DNA from 2 places in the Clostridium sp. MB05 genome. Region 2 is predicted to be linked to the other one. Evidence: a T-box and tRNA genes for the amino acid it is inferred to sense, from the RefSeq annotation. Region 2 holds a T-box; the other holds one or more tRNA genes.
The links. The T-box of region 2 lies ahead of thrS (threonine--tRNA ligase). A T-box ahead of a tRNA ligase gene usually reads a tRNA of that ligase, here a tRNA-Thr.

Region 1 (10,896 bases), 420 kb from region 2:
GCTTCAAATCCTTTTATATGTTGGTCTATTGGTCTAACTCCTATAGGGCATCCCCCTGGAAGTTCTACCCTTGCTTTTTTAAATCTTGATAATAAAGCTCCTATAAAATAATATGATGCTCTCATTCTTCTTACATCATCAGTACATGCCTCTACACTTATTACATCACTTGCATCTATTTCTAAAGTGTTATTATCTATTTTATTTACTGAGCATCCAAGGCTAACTAAAATTCTTTCAAGACAATGAACATCTTCTATATCTGGTACATTATCTATTAAACACTTTCCTTCACTAGCCATTATTGCTGCTGGTAATATAGCTACAGCTGAATTTTTAGCACCATTTATATCAACTGAACCATTTAAAACTTTTCCTCCATTTATAACTAACTTTTCCATCCATTTCACCCTTATCATAATTTATATATATCTATTAATCTTTCCTAATATTTCAACTATTATCCATCATTATTCTGTAATAATTTAGTTTTCTTAAAAACTTACAATACTCATTATAACATAAAAATAATTTAAGGAAATAGAGTTTTTTCTTCCAAAACTCTTTTTTAATAACCTTTTTTACTACCTTTATAATATTCAAACTTTTCTTTATATATCTTTTTTAATTTTTTGTAATATGTTATAATTTATAAAAACGTTTATATGTAATTTTAAATACATATAAATTAATTTAATATGAGAGGCTAAATCTATGAAATATTACTTAGTAGCATTATTTGATGATGAATCTTATAAAAATTTAAATCCTATTCAAAAAAATCTTTCTAAAAGATTTAGAGCTAATAGGAGCTCTCCAACACCATATATTCCTTTAGAAGTAATTGAAAATCCTAATATAGAGAAATTAGATGTTGTTATAGATAAAATAGTGAAGCCTTATAAGAATTTTAAGGTTCAATTATCTACTGAAGTTTCAATTTCAGAAACTAACAAAACTCTAAATATGAGAATAGAGGATGTTGGGTATATAAAAAGACTTACTAGACTAATGAGCGATACCTTAAAGCTATATGGATTTAACACACAAAATTATAGTAGTGAGCCATCAATGCATATATCCTTAGCTAGTCTTAATTATATTCCAAAAGATATGAAAAAGTTTGATGGTGAAGTTAACTTTAAATCTAATTGTGAAACTCTTAAAGTTGATAGAATTGAAATATGGAAATTTTCTACTAATAAAAGAGAAACATTAGTAAAAAGTTATCCTTTAAAAAAGAATTTATATCTTTAATATTGAAAAGTGCTTAATTTTTTAAGCACTTTTTTATATTTTCATAATATATAAAAAATTTATTTTTTTGTATTCGTTTACCACACTTTTCATTTATGAAATCTTTTTGTAAAATATATTATAGTAAATCCTTAAAAACAGGGGGATATTTATGGAAATTATAGCTTTCTTTGAATCACAAAGAGAAAAAAACAAACAAATCATTATTGATAGTACTCTAAGTGAATATAAAATTTGGGCTAGAAAACATCTAGAACTACATACAAAACTTAGCTCATTAGCTGATGAAACTAAGTGTTATAAATATTGGATAGATAATGATAATCCAATAAATAAATCAGTATTGTTCGAAAAATACTTAGATTGCTTTGACCATATCATTAATATTGGAATTGATAGGCACTATGATCATATTAAGGAAGTTGTTATAAAGCCAAATGATTATTGCTTAAGTGATCAATTTTTAAATCTTTTTATAGATTTAAATGACTTAATAATATCACCTTCTGATGATCATTACATGACTCTTATTGAAGATTTTATAAGTCTAGGAATTACTTTAGGCTATTCAGAATCTAAAATTAAAGAATCATTTATTAGTAGATAATAAAAAACCTTCTAGATTTCTAGGAGGTTTTTTAATATTTCTTTATCATAAGTGTAATACTATCTTAGAGGTGATTTTATATGTTAGCAATTTTATATGCAATAATCTCGGGGATATCTATGACACTTCAAGGTGTTTTTAATACTAAGTTAGAAGAAAAAGTTGGAACCTGGGAAACAAACGTTATAGTACAAGGAACCGCACTTATTGTAACATTAATTATTGTAATGTTTTTTGGCAAAGGAAGTTTCAAGAATGTAAAAGATGTAAATAAAATCTATTTACTAGGTGGAGTCCTTGGCGTAATAATTATTTTTACTGTTATGAGAAGTATTGGCGCAATGGGTGCTACATGTGGTATCGCTATAATTTTAGTTGCACAACTTGCTTCTGCTGGAGTTGTTGATGCTTTTGGTTTATTTGGTGTTGAAAAAATATCTTTTCATCTTAGAGAGTTTATTGGAATAGCTATAATGATATTAGGAATTATTATATTTAAGTGGAGAGTGTAAGCTCTCTTCTTTTTTACTCTTTAGAAAATTATACTATTAACAAAAATCATACTTTTAATATACTATATATTGTGATCAATTTTAGGAGTATAGTATGTTTTCACTTAATAAAAAATTAGATTCAAACTTAAAAAATTGTATGTTATCAAAACCCTATAATAATTATAGAGTACTTATTAAATATAAAAAATTTCATGATAGCTTAATAAAAAAAATTCCCTCTTATAAAGGTGAATTTATAAGTAATATAAAGCATTGTCAATTAATATGTGCCAGACTAAATTCTAATGGTATTCAAAGATTACTAGAATATCCAGAGGTTGATTATATTTGCTTTGACGAATACTTCTCTTTATGTGGTATGAGCGTTAGTACTGCAAATAAAATTAGAATATCTAGTAAAACCAAAGTTAAAGGTAGAAATGTTAGTGTTGCAATTATAGATACTGGCGTTTATCCCCATCCTGATTTAATTACTCCTTATAATAGAATAATTACATTTATAGATTTAATAAATGGATTAAAATATCCTTATGATGATAATGGACATGGAACTTGTACCGCCGGAATAATTGCTGGAAGCGGAGGAAAATCCAATGGAATGTATAGTGGAATTGCTCCTGAATGTAATATTCATTGCTATAAAGCCTTTGATAAAAGTGGAAAGGGGTTTATATCTGATGTACTTAATGCAATAGAGATGATTATTGAAGAAAATGAAAAGCATAATATAAAAATCTTATGTTTACCATTTGAATTATTACATTATAATGTATTTTTCCAAAAGTGTTTCAATTTAATGGTATTATCAGCAAATAGTAAAAACATAACTTGTATAGTCCCAAGTGGTAGTAATAAAAATTTAGAAGGGTCAATTACAGGAATTGCTTTATGCAATGATTGTATAACCGTTTCAGGTTATGACTCTACATCAAAAATTAAACCTTATACTTATTCATCAGTTGGTACATTAAAAAAGGACTCAAAACCTAATTTATGTGCTGCCTGCGTTGATATAGTTTCTTTAAACTCTAATACCAGTTATATTTCTGAAAGAGATGGAATTAAGTTATATCCTTCAAAGCTAGATAGTTCATATAAAACCTTTAGTGGTACTTCCCTAGCTGCAGCTTATGTATCAGGCGTATGTGCTTTAATTTATGAAAGCAATCCGGATTTAACCCCCAAAGATATATCATCTCTTTTAAAGGTATCATGTGAGTTACTAGATATTCCTAAAAACTATCAAGGCGATGGTAAAATAAATATTAACTCTATAATAAAATGAAAGGTACTAATAAAAGCACCTTTCATTTTATATCTCTTTAATATATATTTTATTGAACTATATAATTAGTTGGATCTACTGGTTCATTATTTACTCTAAGTTCAAAATGTAAATGCGGTCCAGTGCTAAATCCAGTGTTTCCTATTGCTCCAATTACAGCTCCCTTTTTAACTTTATCTCCTACCTTAACATAAAATCCATCTAAGTGTCCATAATATGTAATCATATTATCTTCGTGCTTAACCATTATTAAATTACCATAGCCACCATCATTATATTGAGCATATATAACTTCCCCATCCATTGCAACTAAAACATCATCTCCTGTGTTCCCTGCAATATCTATTCCTTTATGGAAAGAGTTCCATCTCTCGCCATATCCAGACGTCATATCTCCTCCTCTAGTTGGACTTTTTAAAAAAGCGATTCCATAATTATATGGATTTTTAGTTCCTCTATAAACTTTTTTGCTTATTGCTTCTTTTATCTTTTCCTCCTTAACTATTTTAGTGCTTATAAGTTTATCATTTTCATATGTAACTTCTTTTACTTGCTTTTTCAGACCTACTTCTCCATCTTCAACCTTTGTTTCTCCTAAATACATAGAATCACTTGGTATTATTATTGTGTTAGGTTGTATTTTTATATTATCTTCATTTACATATTTTATACTTAGCTTTAAGTTACTTGAATTTTCTTTTGATAAATCATATATAGCACTAGTCAGTTCTTCATTTGTTTGTAATAAAGCTACATCAAATTTATTTTCTTGTAGTTTTATATCTCCATTTATTTGAAAAGATACTATTGAACTTCCTTTAATCTTCTTTTCGCTTATATATTTTTCCAAAACTAAATTTGTTATATTACTAATATCATTCTCTATTGAAGTATATCCTATAATCTTATCATCTAACCTTACTTCATACCCGTTTATTCTTCCTGTTAAAGCCACAATTAGATTATCAAGTATATTATTTCCACTTGATACTTTATTTGATATAGAATATGTTTGCTTATTTAGATTTATATTGCTGAAGCTTTCATCTGTTTGAGCCTTTACCTTAGTAAAACTAATATTTAAAATAAGCCCTATAACAAATATTGATAATGTAGCCTTTTTAGCTACCTTTATCGAGTCTCCTTTTATATCCATAAAATCTCCTTTCATTTTAATAATGTTAAGCAACACATCTATTAGTTTTCCCAATTTTAGAAATAATATTCTTTTTATATATTCTATAGTTTTGTTGAGCCTATTACTCCACTTTGTTATAATTATGTTATTGCAATATTACTGTTAGAAAGGTGGTTGTAATTATGAGCACTTTCATGCTTAAATCAAAGCCTTTAAAATTTACTCCTATAAGTAATATATTTATTGAAAAATATATGCCTAAAGCTCGAGGAGAATTTATTAAAGTATATCTTTTAATGCTTAAATATAATTTTACTGGTGAAATTGGAGTTAATGCCTCAATATTAGCTACATCATTAAATCTATTAGAGTCTGATATAATAAATGCACTTAATTATTGGAATGATGAAGGTGTTATAAGGCTAATCCCAATTGATAAAATGGGAAACTTTGATATAGAATTTATAGATCTATCTTCTGATAATAATGTTGATAAAAGTGAAATTAACTTATTAGCAGAACTTTCAGATGAAACTAATAATGGTATGTTGAAGGATATAGAAAGACTACTGGGTAGACCTCTATCCCCTAGCGAGTTTACAACTTATATAGGATGGAAAAAAGATTTTAATTTTTCTTCTGAATTAATCCTTCTAATAATTGAATTTTGTGTTTCTAAGGGTAAAACTAACCATAGATATATAGAAAAAGTAGCACTAGCATGGAACGAAATGAAAATAAAAACTATTGATGATGCACAAAATTATATAAGAAAAACAGAAGATAAATGGGGAACCTACAGAGAAATACTTAAATTTTTAGGAATTAGAAATACAGATATAATGAAGCCTCAGGAAGATATGTTAGAAAAATGGACTACAAATTATGGTTTTTCATTAGATATAATAAAAAAAGCTTGTGATATTTGTTTTCAAAGGCTAAATAGAGCGGATTTTAAATATATAGATGGAATATTATCAAGTTGGAACAAAGATAACTTAAGAAGCCTAAAGCAGATCGAAGAAAAAGAGGTCTCTTATAAGAATCTATCTTCAAAGAAAAATTATGCTAATTCTAATTCAAATAATTTTAACAAGCCTAAATTAAGATTTGATAATTTTAAAGGCCGTGACTATGATTATGATTCTTTAGAAAAGAAACTGTTAGGATGGGATAATGATGATTAAAGGATATGAAAAAGATTTAACTTCAATATATGAAAATATAAAGATTGAGGAACAAAAAAATTTAAATAATAGACGAAAAGAAATAGAAGAAAAATATCCTGAGATTTTACAGCTAGATAATTTAATTCAAAAAAAGTCTTTAAATTTATCTTTGTCTATATTAAAGGGCTTAGATGAGAATTCTTTAAAGAAAATTAAAGAGGAAATAACAGATTTAAGATTTAAAAAATGTGAAGCTTTAGTCTCTAGAGGATATAGTCAAGAATATTTAAGTCTTCATTATAGATGTCCAAAATGTAAAGATGAAGGGTATATTGGAATTAACAAATGCTCTTGTTATAAGAAAAAGTTAATAGAATTATACTATAAAGACTCTGATTTAGAAGATACCTTAAAAGAAATTAACTTTAATGCTCTTGATATTTCTTTATTTTCTAATCATAAAATAAGTGATGATAAATTTACACCTAGAAAAAATATTGAAAATATTATTCAATATTTAAAAGGAGATTTTATTCATAATTTTAATAATACTAATGATAATATACTATTTTATGGTGATTCTGGAACTGGAAAAACTTTTTTAAGCTGCTGTGTAGCTAAGGAGCTTCTTGATGAAGGATATTTAGTTGTTTACAGGACTATAGATGAGTTAATTAAAAACCTAAGGGATATACGATTTAATGGTAATATGGAATTAGAAAATTTTTTAATTAACTGTGATTTATTAATTATAGATGACTTAGGTGCAGAGCAAATAACTGATTTTTCAGCTACTGAATTTTTTAATCTATTAAATAAAAAATTATTAAAGAAGAAGAAAATGCTAATATCAACAAATTTAACTCTATTTGATATTAGAAAAACATATACGGAAAGAATTTCTTCTAGATTACTTGGTAATTTTAAGTTATATAAGTTTTACGCTGAAGACATAAGAATTCAATTAAACTTAAAAAGAAGATAGGAATTTACTATTCCTATCTTCTTTTATTTTTTATCTATCTTACAAAAATATTTTAAAAAAACAAAAAGCTTTGGAAAATATTCCAAAGCTTCTGGAGCTGGCAATAGGAATCGAACCTACAACCTGCTGATTACAAGTCAGCTGCTCTACCGTTGAGCCATGCCAGCACATATTATATATTTCTTATCACTTAAAGTGGCGACTCAGAAGGGGCTCGAACCCTCGACCTCCGGCGTGACAGGCCGGCACTCTAACCAACTGAGCTACTGAGCCAAAATTTATGGTGGAAACAACAGGGATCGAACCTGTGACCCTCTGCTTGTAAGGCAGATGCTCTCCCAGCTGAGCTATGCTTCCATGAATGGTGACTCCTAGGGGAATCGAACCCCTGTTACCACCGTGAAAGGGTGGTGTCTTGACCGCTTGACCAAGGAGCCATATAATGGAGCTGGCAATAGGAATCGAACCTACAACCTGCTGATTACAAGTCAGCTGCTCTACCGTTGAGCCATGCCAGCATTTATTATATATTTATCACTTTAAAGTGGCGACTCAGAAGGGGCTCGAACCCTCGACCTCCGGCGTGACAGGCCGGCACTCTAACCAACTGAGCTACTGAGCCAGATTATGGTGGAAACAACAGGGATCGAACCTGTGACCCTCTGCTTGTAAGGCAGATGCTCTCCCAGCTGAGCTATGCTTCCATGAATGGTGACTCCTAGGGGAATCGAACCCCTGTTACCACCGTGAAAGGGTGGTGTCTTGACCGCTTGACCAAGGAGCCATATTTATTTTGTATCACTTTAAAGTGGCGACTCAGAAGGGGCTCGAACCCTCGACCTCCGGCGTGACAGGCCGGCACTCTAACCAACTGAGCTACTGAGCCAGATTATGGTGGAAACAACAGGGATCGAACCTGTGACCCTCTGCTTGTAAGGCAGATGCTCTCCCAGCTGAGCTATGCTTCCATAAATGGTGACTCCTAGGGGAATCGAACCCCTGTTACCACCGTGAAAGGGTGGTGTCTTGACCGCTTGACCAAGGAGCCATGTTTGTTTTTAGCTTATTGTTACTCGCTATTCGCTCGGCGAGCACATAAACTATAATACCTAAATTTTAATATAGTGTCAACACTTTTTAACAACTTTTTTTTTTATTTTTAAAATACTTTGGTTATCTATATTTTCATACTAGTAATTTAAGACTTTTGTTAGCTTATTTTGATTTTTTAGACACTTTTATATTAATAAAAATATACTGCTTATATTTAAAGCATTTATATACATTCTAGTCCTCTAATTTAGTATCCCATATTTGATAAGTTATATTACTATGATAGAATTATATTTATTATATTATTTTAAGGAGATTTTAATTATGATACATCATGATTTAATTATAGTTGGTGGTGGTGCTTCTGGATTAGTTGCTGCAATTACAGCTAAAGATTTTGGTTTAGACGTCGCCATAGTTGAAGGAACTGATAGGATAGGCAAAAAAATACTCACTACTGGAAATGGAAGATGTAATATATCTAATAGAACTATTTCTTTCCCTTTCCTTTCTTATCATAGTGAAAATACAGGATTTTTTTCTAATGTATTATCTAATTTTGATATAAATGATACAGAAAATTTCTTTTTATCATTAGGTCTTCCAATAATAGAGTTACAAAATGGCAAGGTGTATCCTAGGTCGCTACAAGCTTCATCAGTTGTAGATATATTAAAATTAGCGTTAGAAGATAGGAATATTCCCTTATACACAAACTGCAAAGTAAAAGATATCCACAAGAAGAAAATCTTTAAATTATCCACAGGCAATGAAGAGAATAAGTTATTCACATGTAATAAATTAATTTTAGCCTGTGGGGGAAAATCTGCAATTAAGACTGGTTCTGATGGCTCCGGATATAATTTAGCTAAATCTTTTGGTCATTCTATAATTAAAACTATTCCTGGAATAGTTCAACTAAAATTAGATAACCCTTATCTAAAATCAATAACAGGAGTAAAGTTTGATGGATATGCAATATTACTAGTTGACGGTAAACCTGTAAGAAAAGAGTTTGGAGAAATATTGTTTACTGATTATGGTATATCAGGACCTCCAATTTTACAACTTTCAGGGCATGCTTCAAAAGCATTACTAAAAACAAAAAAAGTTGAAATAGTTGTTGATATGATGCCTAACCAATCACTTAGTGAAGTTGAGGATTTCCTAGAAGGACACTTTGCTATGTTTTCTCATAGACCAATTATAGATGCTCTTATTGGAATAGTTAATAAAAAATTAATTCCTACACTTTTAAAAGAAGCAAATATATTAAATTTACATTCTCCTTGCTACGATTTAGCTTGGGATGAAAAAAAAAGGCTTATTAATTTATTGAAATATTGGAAGTTTAAATGCACAGATACTAATGGATTCAATCAAGCTCAAGTTACTATAGGTGGAGTAGATACTAAAGATGTTAATCCTAAAACATTAGAATCTAAATTAGTTGAAAATCTATATTTTTGTGGTGAAATCCTAGATGTAGATGGTGATTGTGGAGGTTTTAATCTTCAATGGGCTTGGAGCTCAGGATCCTCTGTTGCAAAAACAATTGCAAATTCCTAATATAAAATTAAAGGTTAATAAACAGAATTTTATCTGTTTATTAACCTTTTTAATATTTTCTCCAATGAGCTATTAACTTGGTTAATTCTTTATTATCGAAGGTTTCTATTCTATGTATAGTAGTTAAAGAACCATCCTCTTCTTTTATAAAACTTGATAATGACTTAATTTCTTCTCCATATTTACATTCCTTTTCAAAAGTAACCTTAATTTCTTCTAACTTATAGTTTTTAACTATATCCTCTGGCAAAGATTCTATAGCCCACTCTACATACTTTGTATTATTTACATGTTTATTAAAGTCTATATCCGTATATCTAACGCTAAATTTTCTTTCATACGTTACCTCTTTAAGCTTTTCTAACTTAGGTATTTTAAATTCTCCGTCTATATCTCCCTTTAATCCATATATCTCATATTGTTCTAAGGGGATTCTCATAGTTCTTCTTTTTTCCAAATTAATAAGTAAAAATATAGCATTAGCCTCTACTACTAAATTCCCACTTTCATCTTTTATTTCATACTTTCTTATAGCATAAAACTTTTTAAATCCAGCTGGCTCCGTTTTAACTAGAAGTTTTTCTCCGTACATAGGATATCTATTAACTCTTACATTATAATTATAAAATACCCAAGTCATATTATTTTTTAATAGTCCTTCCATTCCTGATCCTAATTCTTCTGACTGTTTCGTACCTATATCAGATAAAATATTTAATATTGTTGCTATAGAGCATTTTAAATTACTATCCACATCATAATAATGTAATTCATATTCTTTACTATAAATTTTTCCCATTTCGTTGCTCCTAATTTTAAATTTAAAACTCTGTAATTCTACAGAGTTTATTTAAGTTTATTTAATTCTCAAAACCTTTGTTTATAATATAGGATCTATAAGAATCTCTACCTCTTCATTTCTATCCCATACTAATATATTTAAATATGCCCTTGTATATGCTTGAATTAAAAATTGACCTATAAGTGCTAATATCATTCCTAAAATAGGTATAATAATATTACCAATTGTTAAAACTATTCCAAATCCAATTATTATTCCCGATATCGCTGCTAATTTTCCTATAGTTGTCCAGAAGTATCCCTTTTTAAATAATCTGAAGGTTTCTCCTATAGATTCAGTAATTGTTAAATCTCTTACTATTAGCATAGAGTTAAACAAAAATACAAATGGTCTCATTATAACCACTATAGCAATAAATAATGGAATTAATATAATTAATCCAATACCTATAGTTAAAAAGGCTAATAATACTGTAACTAAAATCAGGCTTACCATTGCTGCCAAAAGCATTAGGTA
Region 2 (10,896 bases):
TATATAAATTTTTTCCAATTAAAAAAGCTTCTTAAAGATTATACATTTCTTTAGAAGCTTTTATTTTATTCAATACCTAAAATTTCTAATATGTTCTTTTTCTTAAATAATATTCTAGATCTTTAGTACAACAATACCTTTTCTAATTTAATAGGCTACCCTTAAAGTTCTTTAGCAACCTTATTTATTTTTTCCTTTAGGCTCATTAAATTTTTTCTAATTTCTGTGAATTCCTCACTTAACAAAATCTTATCTCTAACAACAACCTTTCCATCAACTACTACCGTATCTACATTACTAGGATTAGCCGAATAAACTATAGTAGCATAATAATCATATATTGGTTGCATATTAACAGATTTTGTCTCTATTAAAACTAAATCTGCCTTTTTTCCTATTTCTATGGATCCAACATCTTCACTCATTCCTAATACTCTAGCTCCACCTATGGTAGCCATCTCTACTAATTCTATTGATGGTAGTAACGTTCTATCCTTATTAAATAACTTATGTATCTTACCTACTTGTGACATTTGAGTTATTATATCTAAAGTATTTCCACTCATAGGCCCATCCGTTCCAAGCCCTATGCTTATTCCTTCTTCTTTCATCTTGACAATAGGCGCTACACCTTTTGCCCCCTTAGAATTTGCACCTATGTTATGGGATACACCTACTCCTCTTTCTTTTAATATTTTTATATCTTCATCATTAACTAACACTGTATGTGCTGATATAAAATTAGAATCTAATATACCCAAGCTATCTAAATATTGAACTGGAGTTAGATTATACTTTTCTCTATATTCACTTATTTCATAATCCATTTCAGCTACGTGTATAGTTATAGGAACATTATATTCTTTACTTATTTTATATGCTTCTTTTAATGATTCATCTGTATTAGTATATGGTGCATGTGGTGCTATTCCTGGAGTTATTAAAGTATCATTCCTCCATTTTTCAATAAAACGCCTTGAATAATCTAATCCCCCAAAAGGCTCTTTAGTATCTGGCGCGACGAAGTTTACTATGGTTTCACACAATACTCCCCTTATATTTAGTTCTTTAGCAGCCTTTGCAACTTCATCTTCAAAGTAGTACATATCACAAAAAGTAGTTACTCCCCCTAATAACATTTCAGCTATAGCATATTTAGCACCTATATAAGTTAACTTTTCATCAACTAACTTTTGCTCTAATGGAAATAAATATCTTTTTAATCTATCCTTATAATCATCTGCCAAACTTCTAAAAGGAACCATTGATGAATGAGTATGACAATTTATCATTCCTGGCATTAAAATTCCTTCTTTTCCATCTATAACCTCAAATTCACATTCATTTGAGCCTCTATTTTTATTTATATATCTCTCTAGAGAATCATCCTCTAAACTAGCATCTCCAATATATGTTATTTTATTTCCTTCAAAAGCAACTACTCCATTTTCTATAATGTCTTTATTTTCATTCATAGTAATTATAGTAACATTCTTAAATATAGTTACCTTACTTTTTACTTTCATATTGTCCTCCAAGTTATATTTTTATATTAAATTAGACTATGCATAACATAGTCTAATAATTTATTACTTAAATAACGAAACAAACTTCTGAGCCTTTACATCTATTAATCCTTTATCTGTAATTTTAAGAGCTGGGCTAACAGGTAATGACAATGTACTAAATGACATTATTTCATTCATATGAGTATAGCCTAAATCCTTCATCCCTTGCCTTACTTTTTCTAGATTTTTCCCTACTACCTCAATTGGCTCATCACTAACTATTCCACCTATAGGTAAGCTTAACTCAGCTAATACACTACCCTTATTTACAACAACATATCCTCCTCCAGAAGATATAACTTGATTTACAGCTAAAACCATATCCTCAACAGTTCTTCCCATCACCATAAGATTATGGTGATCATGTGCCCACGTAGTTGCTATTGCACCTTCTTTTATAATTCCACCTTCTACTAAGCCAAAAGCTACATTATTGTTTTTACCATATCTTTCAAATACAGCTATTAAGCAGCAGTCTTTATTTTCCCACTCTAAAATGTTATTAGCTATATTTAGTGTAATTTCACCTTCTTCTGTAAAGGTCGTATTCTCAAATACTTTAATAGTCCTACATGTAACTTTATTATTGTATAATTTAGGCACTTTAATTAGTAAATCTTCTTTAGTAATTGGTTTTACTTTTATACTGTTATAAAATCTTTCACTAAATCTGCTCTTTGTTTTAAAATACTCTTCTTTTATTCCTTCTGATTTACTAAATACAACTTCTCCATTTTTATAAACTTCTTCAATCTCAAAGCTATCTAAATCACTAAGTAGAATAAAGTCTGCAATTTTTCCCGGTGCTATTATTCCTATATCTAGAAGTCCCATTCTCATAGATGGAGTATAAGTAGCTACATATACTGCATTTTCTAGTGACATTCCTAATTTCATGGCTTTTTTGACTAATTCATTAAGATGTCCTTTTTTTAACGTATCTGCCATTACATCGTCTGTAGCTAAGCAAAAATGCTCATATAAATTATTCTCTATTAAAAAATTTATATTTTCACTAGTCATTGATTTATGTTGCATTTCTATAAACATACCATTTCTTATTTTTTCTTCAAGAGATGATACGCTTTGTTGAGTATGGTCTCCATTTACACCTCTATAAATATACAAAGATAAATCTACTCCATCAATTTTAGGACAATGTCCCTCTAACGGAAAGTTTCTTTTTTTATTTTTACTAATATTGATTATCTTATTTATAGTAGAATTTTCATCCTCTATTAAATCCTTAAAGTTCATTACTTCTCCGAGACAAAGAACTCTATCACAGGATAATAGTTCCTCTACCTCTCTCACACCAATTTTCCCTCCAGTAGTCTCTAAATCACTTGAGGTTGAAGGTACAGAGCTTGGTATGCCATAAAATATATCTACTTTTTCCTCAGACTTCATAAATTCCTTTATTCCTTCGATTCCAAAAACATTTGCAATCTCATGAGGATCAGCTACAACTGTAGTGACCCCATGTTTTATTACAGCCTTTGAAAATTCGCTCGGAATGGTCATTGAGCTTTCTATATGCATATGTATATCTATTAATCCTGGAATCATGTACTTATTATTACCGTCTATAACATTTTTAGATGTTAACCTGTTCTCATAATTATGTCCTATATGAACAAATTTACAATCATGTATTACAACATCACCTTTTATGAATTTTTTAAAATAACTGTTATATACATTTAAATTTTTTATAATTAATTGTACTTCCATTCTCTCACCCATTTAATACTAGTTCATTATTCTGTTCCAAGTATTAATCCATTGCTCCATTAATGGATTTACAAATTTGAAATCTATTATTTTTGCATTATCAACTACTGCTCCATATGTTAAATTCTTAGAATCTTCTTCGGTTAATTTAACTTCTGTATTAACTGGTGCTTCCTTTAAAGCTTTAGCTGTTTTCTCTTGAACTTCTGGACTTAAAGCATAATTTATAAACTCATACGCTAATTCTTTGTTCTTTGAATTCTTATTTATATTAATTGTGTTGAAGTTTAAGTAAGTTCCTGATTCTGGAACTATATTTTTAACTCCTGGCTTAGCTTTTGCAATTGTATCATATGCGAAATCTGATGCTACAGCTGCAACTATTTCTCCACTTGAGAACATATTAGCTAAATCTGATGATTTGCTATAAGTCTTAACAACATTTGGCTTTAAAGCCTCTAGTTCTTTAAAGGCTGCCTCACCTTTATCTGATTTGATATCAACCCCTGCTTTAGTTGCCGCAATATCTACTATTGCTGGCCCATTAGTAGTAGTTATATCGGGTATAGCTATTTTATTTTTTAATTCCGGTTTCCATAAATCTTCCCATGAATTTATCTCTATTCCAGCCGATGGATCTACTACTATTCCTATACTGTTTAATGTATAAGCTGGCCCATATCCTCTTTCTACAGTAGCTTTAGCTTTTTCATTTATATTTTCAGCATTTGGTATTTTTGAGTAATCTATTTTTTCAAATATACCTGCTTCTATACCTTGTTCAGCAAATGACTCTGCTAAATAAGTTATATCTATATTAGAATTAGGATTGTTCTTCATTTTAGTTAGTCTTTCAGAATTATTTCCAACCTCTAAAACAATCTCTACTCCATGTTCCTTAGCAAAAGGTTCAAACACTGTTTCTTTTAATACATCTTCATTTAGTCCCCATGTTGAAATTACAAGTTTTTTGTTTGATGCAGCATCTCCAGATTTGTTACATCCTACTAAAGCTGTTGATAAAATTAATCCTGTTAATAATAATGCTAAAATTCTCTTCTTCATAAATATTCTCCTTTATCTTATGCAAATTTTATAATATAACTATTTTATTTGATGGTAATTGAATCTTTACTTTATCTCCTTTTTCATATATAAGGCTATTTTCACTATTCACAATTATGCTACCCACAGATGTTTTAACATCATATTGGTATGCTTTCCCTAAGAATGTTCTTATTTCTATGATACCATCTATTGTATTTTCTAGCTCTTCATTAACTATCTTTATATCATCTGGTCTTATAGTTGCTTTAACATCTATTTGATCCTTTGATTTGTCCACCTTAAATTCAGCTCCACATTCACTACAATAAGTATCCTTTGAAACCTTTTTTAAATTAATGAAGTTTTCAAATCCTACAAACCTTGCAACAAACTCTGTAGCTGGATTTGAATAAATATTTTCCGGAGTATCAAATTGTTCTATGACTCCTTTATTAAGTACTGCTACTCTATCTGAGATTGAGAAGCACTCTTCTTGATCATGAGTAACAAATAATGTTGTTATTCCTAGTTTTTGTTGAAGTTTTCTTATCTCAACTCTCATCTTAAGCCTTAACTTTGCATCAAGATTACTTAAGGGTTCATCTAAGAGTAAAAGTCTTGGTTCTATAACTAATGCCCTTGCTATAGCTACTCTTTGTTTTTGTCCCCCAGATAATTCTTTAGGATACCTCTTTGCTAAGTGAGTCATATCTACAGTTTCTAATATTTCATCTACCTTTACTTTTATTTTATCCTTAGGCATATTTTTCATCTTTAAGCCAAAGGCTACATTTTCTTCAACTGTTAAATGTGGAAATAATGCGTAACTTTGGAACACTAGTCCAAAATTTCTATTATGAACAGGTATCTTTGTATAATCTTCATTCTCTAATAAAAACTTACCTGCAGTTGGCTCTATAAATCCTGCAACAACTCTTAAAGTTGTAGTCTTTCCACATCCACTTGGCCCAAGAAGAGATACCAGCTCTCCCTTTTTAACTTTTAGATTTAAATTTTCTAATATATTATTTTTTTTATCATATGAAACATTTATGCTTTGTAAATTTATTAAATCCATTTTACTTGTCCTCCAACTCTTTATTAGTCATAACTTTATCCTGCAAAATTATTAAGACCTAGGGTCTTTTCTAATATGTACATAATTCCAATAGTTAATATCATTAATATTACTGACAATGCTGATACTGTTGGATCATAATTATACTCAACATAGTTCATCATTGTTATAGGTAATGTACTTACCCCTGGTCCAGTTAAAAACATAGATACTGGAACATTATTAAATGAATTTATAAAAGCTAACATAAATGCTGCCATTACTCCTGATGTTATATTAGGTAATACTACTTTAAAGAAAGTTAATGATTTTTTGCATCCTAAGCTCATAGCTGCTTCTTCTATTGAATAGTCAAATACTTCTAAACTAGATCCAATAACTCTTATTATGTAAGGAATAATTACTAATGTATGTCCAATAAATAAACTAATATGTACTGAAAGACTTAACTTTACTAATAAGAATTGGAATAGTGAAAATCCAACTACTATACCAGGTATTATTAGCGGTGAGAAGAAGAAGCTTTTAATAGCAGCTTTTCCTCTAAAGTCATATCTACTTAATCCATAAGCTGCAGGAGTACCTATAATTAAAGCCGCTAATGTAGCTACTCCCGATATTACAAAACTGGTAATCATACTGCTTATAAAAGCTTCTGATTTAAATACTGTTAAAAACCATTTTAAAGTGAATCCTTTTGGTGGGAATGCTATATAGTTTTCTGTTCCTATACTTGTCATAGCAATAATAACTAATGGCGCAAATAAGAATATATATACTAATACAACAAAAGCTGTTAGAAATTTATTTTTTTTCATCTTATGAAACACCCCTCTTATCTAGTTTTGACGCTAGGAAGTTGATTCCCTTTATAACTATTAATGTAACTACAATCATTATAGTGGCTACTACTGCAGCTCCTTGCCAATCTCCCAATGTCATGGTTTTTTGATATATTAATGTGGCCAAAACTGTATTTTTGTTTCCACCTAATAGTTGTGGAGTCGTATATGCAGTTAAAGAGCCTGTAAATACTAAAACTGTTCCAACTATTAATCCTGGTAAACTAAGTGGAAATATAACCTTGAAAAATGCCTTTAATTTACTTGCTCCCAGACTTTCTGCTGCTTCTAATAAATCATTTTCTACATTTTCCATAACCCCAACAAGAGAAATAATCATTAAAGGTAAGAAAATATATACTGTACCAACTATAATTGCGCCTTCTGTATACAAAAGTGATAGTGGTTCATTTATCATATTTAACTTTATAAGTAAGCTATTAATAACACCATTTTTCCCTAAAATGCTCATCCAAGCAAATGAACGAACAACTGAATTTGTTAAAACAGGAAATACTGTTAATGCAATAAGTAAACCTCTTAACTTTTTAGATATTCTTGATATGTAATACGCTACTGGTACACCTATAATCATACAAATTGCAGATGATATTAATGATACCTTAATGGTCCTCCAGAATATTAACATCATATATGAATCTTTAAAGAAATTTGTATATTGGCTAAACATTCCTCCAGCTGTATTTGTCAATGTAGGAATTATCGTGCCTAATAGTGGAACTATCATAAAGTATGCTACCAATACTACACAGGGTATAAATAGTATATAATGACTTTTTCGCTTCATTTTTTCATTTCCCCTCTAAATAATTCGTTAATATACGAATATTTTAACATTTTTTATTCATATTATAAGTTTATTTTACTTTTTTATACGAACAATGTCAACTTTTTATTTTTTATATTTCGTTTTAAGTCTATTTTTAATATTAATTTTAACTAAAATTATGTTTCATAATCACATATTTATGATTTAATTCAATTTCTACATTTTCTTTCCATAGCCAAATCACGAATATTCTTTTCTTATATATAGATTAAAATATCTTTATACTACTTTTTTATAAAAAATTTTAAGTTTAATTCTTTTTTGTTGACATTAGCATATTATATAACTATAATAATTAGTAATAAATATTTAAACACGTTGAAGAGAAGAGTAAACTACGTTTCATTTTCAGAGAGAGATATGTTTGGTGAAATTATCTTACTTGAATTTAGTTGAAGACCACCTCTGAGTGACTCTAATAAAGTCCGTTTATATCACGTTACGATATTCTTAAGAGGCCTTATTGTAGGCAATTAAGGGTGGAACCGCGGGAAAATTAGAATTTATACTCTCGTCCCTTCTATTTATATAGAAGAGACGGGAGTTTTTTTATTTACTTTTTAAATTTGTATTACGAAGGGAGAAATAAATATGATTAAAATTACTTTAAAAGATGGATCAGTAAAAGAATTTGAAGCTAGTATTTCTGTTTTAGATATAGCTAAATCAATTAGTGAAGGCTTAGCTAGAAATGCTTGTTGTGGAATAGTTAATGGAGAGGTTGTAGATTTACGTTATGTTGTAAATCAAGATAGCGAACTTGCAATTTGCACATTTGATTCTCAAGAAGGAAAAGATGCATTAAGACACAGTATATCTCACGTTTTAGCTTATGCAGTTAAAAGATTATATCCTAATGCAAAACTAGCTATAGGACCTGCTATAAGTGATGGTTTCTATTATGATTTTGATGTAGAAAATTCATTTACAGCTGAAGACTTAGTTAAAATAGAAGATGAAATGAAAAAAATAATAAAAGAAAATCCTTCTATCGAAAGATTTGAATTACCAAGAGTTGAAGCAATAAAGCTTATGGAAGAAGCTAATGAACCATATAAGGTTGAATTAATAAATGACTTAGACGAAAATGAAGTTATATCTTTCTATAAAATGGGTGACTTTGTTGACTTATGTGCAGGTCCTCATTTAATATCATTAAAATCAGTTAAAGCTATTAAACTTATTAGAAGTGCAGGTGCTTACTGGAAAGGTAATGAAAAGAATAAAATGCTTTCAAGAGTATATGGAACAGCCTTCTTAAAGAAAGCTGATTTAGATGCTCACTTAGAAGCATTAGAAGAAGCTAAAAAGAGAGATCATAATAAGTTAGGTAGAGAACTTAAAATATTTACAACTGATGAAAATGTAGGTCAAGGATTACCATTAATAATGCCTAAGGGAGCAAAAATGATACAACTTCTTCAAAGATGGGTTGAGGATGAAGAAGAAAAAAGAGGTTATGTATTTACTAAAACTCCTTCTATGTCTAAAAATGACTTATTTAAGGTTTCAGGACACTGGGATCACTATAAAGACGGTATGTTTGTTTTAGGTGATGAAGACCATGATCCAGAAGTTATGGCATTAAGACCTATGACTTGTCCATTCCAATATACTATTTATAATGCTGAGCAACACAGCTATAGAGAGTTACCAATAAGATATGCTGAAACTTCTACTTTATATAGAAATGAATCATCAGGTGAAATGCATGGATTAATTCGTGTAAGACAATTTACTTTATCTGATGGTCATATAGTTTGTAGACCTGATCAAATTGAAGAAGAATTCAAGGGTTGTGTTGAGTTAATAAATCATATAATGTCTACTTTAGGAATTGATGAAGATATTTCATTTAGATTCTCTAAATGGGATCCAAAGAACACTGAAAAGTATATAAATAACCCTGAAGCCTGGGAAGATACTCAAGTGTTAATGAAAGGAATATTAGATCATCTTGGCATTAACTACGTAGAAGCTGAAGGTGAGGCTGCATTCTACGGACCTAAACTTGACATTCAATTTAAAAATGTTCATGGAAAAGAAGATACAATAATCACTATTCAAATCGACTTTGCTCTTGCAGAAAGATTTGGTATGACTTATATAGATAAAGACGGTAATAAGAAACGTCCATATATAATTCATAGATCTTCAATTGGATGTTATGAAAGAACTTTAGCTATGCTTATTGAAAAATATGCTGGTGCATTCCCAACTTGGCTTGCTCCTGCTCAAGCAATAGTTCTTCCTATTTCTGATAAATATAATGACTATGCTGAGTCTATAGTTAAAGATTTCAAAAATGCAGGAATAAGAATTTCTGGAGACTACAGAGCAGAAAAGATCGGCTATAAAATTAGAGAAGCTAGACTTGAAAGAATCCCTTACATTTTAGTTGTTGGTGAAAAAGAAGCTACTAACAATGAGGCTTCAGTAAGAAGCAGAAAAAATGGCGAAGAAGGTGCAATTCCAGTTTCAGAATTGAAGAATAGATTAATCTTAGAAATAGCAAATAAAGAAAAATAATATAAAGCAGGTATTTGAAGTTAATCAAATACCTGCTTTTTTCATTATTTATTTTCTTCAATAAGTTTTTTCATCTTATTTTGAAGTAACCATATCTTCTTTTGCTTTCTATTATAAGATACCATTCTATCTTTATTATTTGTACTTGATTCTAATAATTTTGTACAATTTTCTTCAGCCATCTTTAAAGCATCATTAAGAATTTGAAGTTCTTCCTTTGTAAACATAACAAACCACTCCCTATAATTAATTTGTATTCTATATTTAATAATTAAATCAATTAGAATTTTATTTATTATCACTAATAACTTTCATTGCTTTTTCTTATTTAATATTATTTATTATATCAAAAGTATTGCGAAATTTAAAATATAAAACTTTAAAGAACTAAATAAGAAAAAGTTAGATTGTTCTGTATTATATAATCTAACTTGTATGAACCGCTTTATTATATCTTTAATTTATAAAAAGGGGTGCACGTTTCGTTACCCCCATTCATATTGTGAACTTGTTTCAAGGTATGAATAATTTTAACCTACTTTATTTTAGGATGTTTTTCTAGACATTTAGCTAATTCTAAAGCATTTTGAGAATACATTTCCGTTCTTAAATGAGAAGTTTCTAAAACCTAAATTTGTTAAGTAAGCATTAAATAGACTTTGACAAGTCCCAAGATCTCATCCTAATGTAACTTTTACCTTTATTATATATGCATCATTCTCAAAATTTTCAACTACTAATTAAAATTTATCTATGATTTTGCTATTAGTAACTATATAGTCTATCTTAACATCGTGTGCCTCGGCATCTATACTTTCAACTATTTGAATATCATAAGCTAAGGCCACTTTATTATTTTTATATTTTATATCTTCTAAATACCTATCGTAATAACCTCCGCCATATCCTATCCTATTTCCTTTATTATCAAAGACTACTCCTGGGACTATTATTAAATCTATATTTGTTTTTTCTATAAAATTAGAATCATCGTATGGCTCCAATATTCCCATGGAGTTTTTCTTTAATTCATTAAATGAATTTAACTTTATTGCTTTCATAGATTTATCACCCTTATATATTTTAGGAATGAAAACTTCTTTTCTATCATTTAATGATTTTTCTATTATATTTATTGTATTTATTTCATTACTAAAATTTATATAAATAAAAATACTCTTGGCATTTTTATATAGTTCACTATTTACTAACTTATTAAATATATTATTATCCATATATTCTTTTTCG

Region 1: it has a tRNA-Thr gene. The T-box ahead of thrS (threonine--tRNA ligase) is inferred to sense a tRNA for this amino acid. The anticodon was not compared.

Annotation. Positions count from the first base shown of each region.
Region 1 is NZ_CP174370.1:329,178-340,073, forward strand. Features, by position in the region: gene ACH36K_RS01590 (UDP-N-acetylglucosamine 1-carboxyvinyltransferase) at 1-401, opposite strand, end outside; gene ACH36K_RS01595 (hypothetical protein) at 715-1,257, shown strand; gene ACH36K_RS01600 (dUTP diphosphatase) at 1,409-1,864, shown strand; gene ACH36K_RS01605 (DMT family transporter) at 1,945-2,376, shown strand; gene ACH36K_RS01610 (S8 family serine peptidase) at 2,471-3,664, shown strand; gene ACH36K_RS01615 (peptidoglycan DD-metalloendopeptidase family protein) at 3,714-4,820, opposite strand; gene ACH36K_RS01620 (DnaD domain protein) at 4,985-5,989, shown strand; gene ACH36K_RS01625 (ATP-binding protein) at 5,982-6,956, shown strand; tRNA gene ACH36K_RS01630 (tRNA-Thr) at 7,049-7,123, opposite strand; tRNA gene ACH36K_RS01635 (tRNA-Asp) at 7,153-7,229, opposite strand; tRNA gene ACH36K_RS01640 (tRNA-Val) at 7,238-7,313, opposite strand; tRNA gene ACH36K_RS01645 (tRNA-Glu) at 7,319-7,393, opposite strand; tRNA gene ACH36K_RS01650 (tRNA-Thr) at 7,400-7,474, opposite strand; tRNA gene ACH36K_RS01655 (tRNA-Asp) at 7,502-7,578, opposite strand; tRNA gene ACH36K_RS01660 (tRNA-Val) at 7,585-7,660, opposite strand; tRNA gene ACH36K_RS01665 (tRNA-Glu) at 7,666-7,740, opposite strand; tRNA gene ACH36K_RS01670 (tRNA-Asp) at 7,766-7,842, opposite strand; tRNA gene ACH36K_RS01675 (tRNA-Val) at 7,849-7,924, opposite strand; tRNA gene ACH36K_RS01680 (tRNA-Glu) at 7,930-8,004, opposite strand; gene ACH36K_RS01685 (NAD(P)/FAD-dependent oxidoreductase) at 8,334-9,578, shown strand; gene ACH36K_RS01690 (acyl-[acyl-carrier-protein] thioesterase) at 9,628-10,377, opposite strand; gene ACH36K_RS01695 (hypothetical protein) at 10,459-10,896, opposite strand, start outside.
Region 2 is NZ_CP174370.1:749,537-760,432, reverse strand. Features, by position in the region: gene ACH36K_RS03820 (amidohydrolase) at 162-1,526, opposite strand; gene ACH36K_RS03815 (adenine deaminase) at 1,590-3,302, opposite strand; gene ACH36K_RS03810 (polyamine ABC transporter substrate-binding protein) at 3,321-4,367, opposite strand; gene ACH36K_RS03805 (ABC transporter ATP-binding protein) at 4,396-5,427, opposite strand; gene ACH36K_RS03800 (ABC transporter permease) at 5,463-6,245, opposite strand; gene ACH36K_RS03795 (ABC transporter permease) at 6,247-7,077, opposite strand; T-box leader at 7,429-7,641, shown strand; gene thrS (threonine--tRNA ligase) at 7,711-9,648, shown strand; gene ACH36K_RS03785 (hypothetical protein) at 9,693-9,875, opposite strand; gene ACH36K_RS03780 (5-formyltetrahydrofolate cyclo-ligase) at 10,389-10,896, opposite strand, start outside.